Regions from separate parts of the Janthinobacterium sp. GW821-FHT03A03 genome, predicted to be linked through region 2. Evidence: predicted binding sites of a transcription regulator. Region 2 holds the regulator's gene; each other region holds the start of a gene.
The links. Region 2 encodes FNR, which switches genes on or off when oxygen is low (the NO sensors DNR and NnrR bind a similar motif). Its sites were predicted from a motif close to TTGATNNNNATCAA; they were not measured.
Positions count from the first base shown of each region.

Region 1: the regulator FNR is predicted to act here: its motif matches at 970-983, upstream of ubiU (ubiquinone anaerobic biosynthesis protein UbiU).
Region 3: the regulator FNR is predicted to act here: its motif matches at 855-868, upstream of AC07VI_RS12455 (OmpW/AlkL family protein).

Region 1 covers NZ_JBWKUZ010000025.1:52,423-54,687, forward strand. The annotation lists gene ubiU (ubiquinone anaerobic biosynthesis protein UbiU) at 1-906, opposite strand, end outside; gene AC07VI_RS26735 (hypothetical protein) at 1,067-1,483, shown strand; gene AC07VI_RS26740 (ribonucleoside triphosphate reductase) at 1,602-2,265, shown strand, end outside.
Region 2 covers NZ_JBWKUZ010000014.1:65,561-67,825, forward strand. The annotation lists gene AC07VI_RS21350 (response regulator) at 1-682, opposite strand, end outside; gene fnr (fumarate/nitrate reduction transcriptional regulator Fnr) at 923-1,681, shown strand; gene AC07VI_RS21360 (FixH family protein) at 1,806-2,265, opposite strand, start outside.
Region 3 covers NZ_JBWKUZ010000005.1:23,625-25,889, forward strand. The annotation lists gene AC07VI_RS12450 (LysR family transcriptional regulator) at 1-784, shown strand, start outside; gene AC07VI_RS12455 (OmpW/AlkL family protein) at 934-1,551, shown strand; gene AC07VI_RS12460 (MetQ/NlpA family ABC transporter substrate-binding protein) at 1,630-2,265, opposite strand, start outside.

The sequences.
Region 1 (2,265 bases), on a different contig from region 2:
CCACACGCGCGTCACCTGGGCCACGTAGGCGGGGCTGCGCTGGCGCCCTTCGATCTTCACGGCGCGCACGCCCATGGCGATCAATTGCGGCAGCAGCGCCAGCGTATTCAGGCTGGCCGGCTCCTCAATGGCGTAATACTCTTCATCGTTGACTTCGAAGCGCCCCTTGCACAGGGTGGGATAGCTGGCGTTCTCGCCAGGCGCGTAGCGGTCGATCAGCACGCCGTTCAGGCGCGATTCGAGGCCGTTCGGCGTCTCCAGCCAGCGCACGGATTTCGCCGGCGAGCATACGCCATGGGTATTCGGCGCCTCGCCAGTCGCATACGACGACAGCGCGCAGCGTCCCTCGACCATCACGCACAGGCTGCCGAAGCCGAAGACCTCGATCTCGACTTCCGTCTTGCTGATCAATTGCTCGACCTGCGCCATGGACAGCACGCGCGGCAGCACGGCGCGGGCGATGCCGAAATGTTCATGGTAAAAATTGATGGCTTCGTAGTTGGTGGCCGAGCCTTGCACGGACAGGTGCAGGCGCAGTTGCGGCTGGTGCTGGGCCGCATACGCCATCAGGCCCGGGTCGGCGACGATCATGGCGTCGATGCCGGCCTGCGCGGCGCGGTCGATGGCGCTGCGCCACACGGCCCAGTTGTGCGGCTGCGGATAGGTGTTCAGCGCCAGCAGCACCTTGCGTCCATACTGATGGGCGTAGCGCACGCCCTCCGCGATGGCCTTTTCGTCGAAATTGAGGCCGGCGAAATTGCGCGCATTGGTGGCGTCGCGAAAGCCCAGGTAAACGGTGTCGGCGCCATTGTCGACGGCCGCTTTCAGGGCAGGCAGGCTGCCGGCGGGACAGACCAGTTCCAGCGGTCCGGCCACGCGGGTGGCGGTGGTTGATTCAAGCATCATGGTGTTCTCAGTCCTGTGTCGGCTCAGGGTGCAGACTATAGCCCCGCCCATGCCGCCCAGTCCTTGACGCAGGTGAAGGAATGCATGCATGGCTGGCGCGCGTTCAACTTGCTTGACCTGGCTGTAAAATGCCCCACTTTTCCCCCTTCGATTGCCCGCCATGACCCGCAAACCGCTGCTGATCTTCCTGCTTACCCTGTTCCTCACCGCGCTGCAGGTGCAGTGGGCCGGCCCGTCCGATGGCTATGACGCAGGGACCGTCTCCATGCTGTCGCCCGAAGTGCTGGGCGCGTATCCAGGCGTGCTGCTGCTGTTCCTGCTGGCCGTGTTCGCGCGCCGCCAACTGCCGCTGCTGCGCCAGGCCGCCATCTGCACGGGCCTGCTGGCCGTCTACTGGCTGCTGGCGAACTACGTCACCTTCGACGCGCGCGTGGCCAGCTGGAGTACCTACTCGCCGCTGGAAATCTGGGCCCACGTGCTGCCCGCCTCCGTCGCCAGCGTCGCCGCCTGCGGCGCCGCATTCTTTTTCGCGAGCTGGCTGATCCTGCGCGAAACGCGCTGGAACAAAACCGGCTGAGGTGGTTTTTTCACCTGCGTCAAGGATTCGTCACGCAACTGCACGCGCCCTTTGACGCCACTATATTTAGTGATTAACCTCCATAAAAACACCGCATGTTGTGTTTATTGGAGGTTTCATGACGACAAATGCAGTTCCATCCACGCGCGGCCAGGTCGATGTCGCCGCGTCCATCAATGAATACCTGGAGCGGCGCGACTGGCGCGTCAACGCCAACGCCAACCAGGGTTACTCGCTGGGCGGCCTGATACTCAACGTGTCGGGCAAGGTCATCGCCAACTACTGGCTGGACCAGGTCTATCCGCCGGAAGTGGGCGCGGCGCACCGCGAAGCGGCGCTGCACATCCACGACCTCGACATGCTGGCCGGCTATTGCGCCGGCTGGTCGCTGCGCACCCTGCTGCACGAAGGCTTGAACGGCGTGCCGGGCAAGATCGAATCAGGCCCGCCCAAGCACATGTCGAGCGCCATCGGCCAGATCGTCAATTTCCTCGGCACCCTGCAAAACGAGTGGGCCGGCGCGCAGGCCTTCAGTTCCTTCGACACCTACATGGCGCCCTACATCCGCAAGGACAGCCTGCGCTACGAAGACGTGCGCCAGTACATGCAGGAGCTGATCTTCAACCTCAACGTGCCGTCGCGCTGGGGCACGCAGACGCCGTTCACCAACCTGACTTTCGACTGGGTCTGCCCGGACGACCTGCGCGAACAGATTCCCGTCATCGCCGGCCGGGAAATGGACTTCAGCTATGGCGAGCTGCAGGCGGAAATGGACATGATCA
Region 2 (2,265 bases):
TGGCGTTCGGCTTGCGCGGCTGCAGCAAGCGGCTGGTGTCGGGGTGCAGCACGTAGCGCGGCACGGCGCCGCGCGTGAGGATGAAGTAATAGCCGCTCTTGCCGATCTTTTCCGTGCGCAAACGCCCCAGCAGGTTATCCTTGTACAGGCGCAATACGCCGATCACCACGCCGGCCACCTGGCCGTCGGCGGCCAGCACGGGCGCCACCATCTGCACGATGGGCATGCCGCTGGACTTGCCCAGCATCGGTTCGGTGATCATGGGCTGGCGCGTGCGCAGCACGGTCTGGAAGTACTCGCGCTCGGCCACGTTGATGCCGGCGCGCCCCGCCACTTCCGGCATGTCGGCCACGACGGCGCCGTGCGCGTTGAGCACCAGCACGTCGTCGAACAGCACCAGCATCGAGCGGCGCGAATAGTACTGGCGCAACTGGGCGGGCTGCGCGATCAGTTCCGGCGGCTGCTGCCTGGCCGTCAGGGTGACGATTTGCAGCAGCATGGCCAGCTTGTCATCGAGCTCGGCGGCGGTGCGGGTGATCAGCGATGACTGCTGGCTCAGCAGAACTCGGGTGAAGTCGTCGCGCATGTGCTGCACCTGGATCATGGTGACCAGCGCGATCATGGCGATCGAGGTCAGGCTGGTTGCCAGCGCGACTTTTGCTTTGATGCCGAGAGGCTTCATGATTTCCTTTTTCGGTACCGGGCGCTACAGGCGGCAGATAATGCCGTTAGGAATTTTCCTATCAATACATCAACTTGGCAAGCGGCGCCGCGCAAATGGCCCGCCCCGCACGGGCTTTTGACGATGTTGCCATATAATTAAAGTCCGAACGTCGTTTATTCAGCGAAATTACGGTGAAATTGGCACACGGCAACCGTGTATGCAGTAAACTTGTTATTGCATTTTCTAAAAGGTACCGACATGACTGAAGCGCTACTCTCTCCAACCTTGCCCACCGTGAACGTGGAAGCGTTGCGTGCGCGATGCTCGACCTGCAGCATGCATCAATTGTGCCTGCCGATGGGCCTCGACGTGGGCGACATGGACAGGCTGGACCAGATCATCGGCCGCCGCCGCAAGATCGCGCGCGGCGCCTCGCTGTTCCGCATCGGCGACTCGTTCCAGAACCTGTACGCGATCCGCCTGGGCCACTTCAAGACCTACCAGATCAATCCGGGCGGCGAAGAGCAGGTGACGGGTTTCCAGATGGCGGGCGAACTGCTGGGCATGGACGCCATCAGCGCCGACCGCCACCACTGTAATGCGGTGGCGCTGGAAGACAGCGAAGTATGTGAAATCCCGTTTTCCAGCCTGGAACAATTGCTGGGCAATATGCCGACCCTGCTGCGCCATTTCCACCGCATGATGAGCCAGGAAATCACGCGCGAGCAAAGCGTTATGTTGCTTTTAGGTAACATGCAGGCGACGCAGCGCTTTGCCGCCTTCATCGTCAACCTGGCGTCGCGCTATGAAGCGCGCGGCTATTCGAGCAGCAAATTCCAGCTGCGCATGTCGCGCGAGGAAATCGGCAACTACCTGGGACTGACCATCGAAAGCGTCAGCCGTTTATTGTCGAAATTCAAGAAGGAAGGCTGGCTGCGCGTGTCGAACCGCGAGATTGAAATCCTGCAGCCAGCGAAATTGAAGGCCATTACGGCCGGTACGGACGTCTGCAAATAACCGCACCGTCAAAACCGACTGCGCGTCGCGCTTTGCGGCCTGCGATGCTCGCTGTGCTATAGCACAGCTGTGCTTCTCAGCCACAAATCACTGCCGCTCGCTACGGTTTTCCCGCCACTGTACGTTATAGTTCCTCATCGGCGTGCAGCGCGATGCTGCGCTGCAGCGGCCAGGTCCAGATGCCGGACAGGCGCCATTCGCGCTTGTCGTTTTCCACCAGCACCTGCCAGCGGCTGCGTTCGAGCATCGGCAGCGCCACCGAGAAATTGCCGGCCGCATCGGGCTGCACCAGCAGCTTGATATCCTTTTCCGGCAGGGTCGCATGCGCCAGGTGCAGCAGCAAAGGCTTCTGGTACGCCTTGCCGAAGCTGTGCACGGAGCCGCTCAGGCGCGCTGCAGCGACGTCATACGCCAGGGTCGTATCCATCGCCAGGTCGCTGGCGATCGTGTCGCGCTTCAAATCCTGGTTGATGGCCTTGCCCTGCTTGTAATAATCGCCCACCACCAGCGCATCGGGTTGCGTAAACGCAATATAGCCCATGAAGCTGCCGACGACCACGGACAGGCCGGGACCGATCATCAGC
Region 3 (2,265 bases), on a different contig from region 2:
GCAGCTCGAAGCGCGGCTGCGCGTGCGCCTGCTGCAGCGGACCACGCGGCAAGTGACGCCCACGCCCGACGGCGAAGCGTATTACCAGCGCTGCGCGCGGCTGCTGGCCGACCTGGAAGAAACGGAAGCCGTGTTCAGTTCGGCGCAGCAGCAGCCGGCCGGCAAGCTGCGCATCGACCTGCACGCGACCCTGGCCATGCACTTCGTCCTGCCCGTGCTGGACCGGTTCTGCGCCCGCTATCCCCTGATCGAACTGGAAATCGGCATGGGCGACCGCCTCGTCGACCTGGTGCGCGAAGGCGTCGATTGCGTGCTGCGCGTGGGAGAACTGGGCGACTCGTCCATGGTGGCGCGCCGCGTGGCGCTGCTGGAGCAGATGACGTGCGCCAGCCCCGCCTACCTGGCCGCGCACGGCACGCCGCAGGACCTGGCGCAGCTGGCGGGCCACCGCGCCGTCAATTTCTTTTCCGCCCGGACGGGCAAGGTCTGGCCCTTCGATTTCAAGGTGGACGGCCGGCGCCACAGCGTGGCCTTGCCGGGCACGGTGTCCGTCAATAACGCGGACGCATATCACGCCTGCTGCCGCGCGGGCCTGGGCCTGATCCAGGCGCCGCGCTACCACCTGGCGCGGGCGCTGGCGGCCGGCGAACTGGTGGAAGTGCTGGCGCACCTGCGGCCCGATCCGCTGCCCGTGTCCGTGCTGTACCCGCATCACCGGCAATTGTCGCCGCGCGTGCGCGTGTTTGCCGACTGGGTCGCCGGCCTGTTTGCCGAGCTGGCTTGATTTTGCAATGCCGCATTTTCTTGACCTGGGAAAAGAAAAAAATCCCTCTTTTGATGCCATCTAGCACTATTTGATGTGGATCAAAGTTTTTGTTGCACTGCACTCTTAGACTTCGCAGCGTTACTTAACGACAAAAAGAGGGAACTAGAATGAAAAAGTCCGCAACTGCAGCAGCAATCGTCCTGGCCGCCATCGGCGCACTCGCCGGCAATGCAATGGCACAGGAAGGCCCATGGCTGGTCCGTGCGCGCGCCGTGCACATCGATCCGGCCGATAAATCTGCTCCTGTCGGTGGCGTCGGCGCATCCGACCGTTTGACGGTCAGCAGCAAGACGATTCCTGAAATCGATATTTCGTACTTCTTCACGCCGAATATCGCTGCCGAGCTGATCCTGACCTACCCGCAAAAGCATGACGTCAAGCTCGACGGCAACAATATCGGTACCTTCAAGCATCTGCCGCCGACCCTGTCGCTGCAATACCACTTCATGCCGGAAAAACAGTTCAGCCCTTACGTGGGTGCCGGCATCAACTACACGAATATCTCCGACGTGAAATTGCTGAACGGCGCCGGTCGCCTGGAGCATGACAGCTGGGGTTACTCGCTGCAAGCCGGTGTCGACTACAAGCTGGACAAAAACTGGTCGCTGAACTTCGACATCAAGAAAGTGCAGATCCGCAGCGACGTCTTCATCGGTGGCGCCAAGGCCAGCGAAGTCAAGGTCGATCCTATCCTGATCGGCGTAGGCGTCGGCTACCGCTTCTAAGTCATGATAGCGCCCGCAAGGCGCGGACAATAAAAAAGGACGGCCTTGGCCGTCCTTTTTACGTTTGGTGCACGCCGCTTATTTTTTCAGCGTCTTTTCCAGCGCCAGCTGGTAATCCGTCTTTTCGTAGCCGGCCAAATACTTGTTCGTCGCGTCGAGGAAGGCGCGCGAGCGGTAGGCCGCTTCCAGGTCCTTGACCCACGGCTTGGCCTTGTCGGCCGTGCGGATGGCCACCAGGTTGATGTAGCTGTCCGAGATCTTTTCCACGCTGAGGGCCGACGTCAGCTTCATGCCGGCGGCCAGGGCGAAGTTGCCGTTCACAAAAGCGTAGTCGGCGTCCGCCAGCGAACGTGGCAGCTGCGCCGCTTCCAGCGGCACCAGTTTCAGCTTCTTCGGGTTGTCCAGCACGTCGCGCTCGGACGCGCGCAGCGGGTCGACGTTCGGTTTGAGCTTGATCCAGCCCATCTTGGCCAGCATCACCAGCGCGCGCGCCTGGTTGGTCGGATCGTTCGGCATGGTGATGGTGGCGCCGTTTTTGACCTCGGCGAGGGTTTTCTGCTTGCCGCCGTACAGGCCGATCGGCATGGTCGGCACGGTGATCAATGAACTCAATGGCAGCTTGTTATCGGTGGCGAACTTGGTCAGATACACGATGTGCTGGAACACGTTGGCGTCCAGCGAGCCTTCGGCCAGCGCGTAGTTCGGCTGCACGTA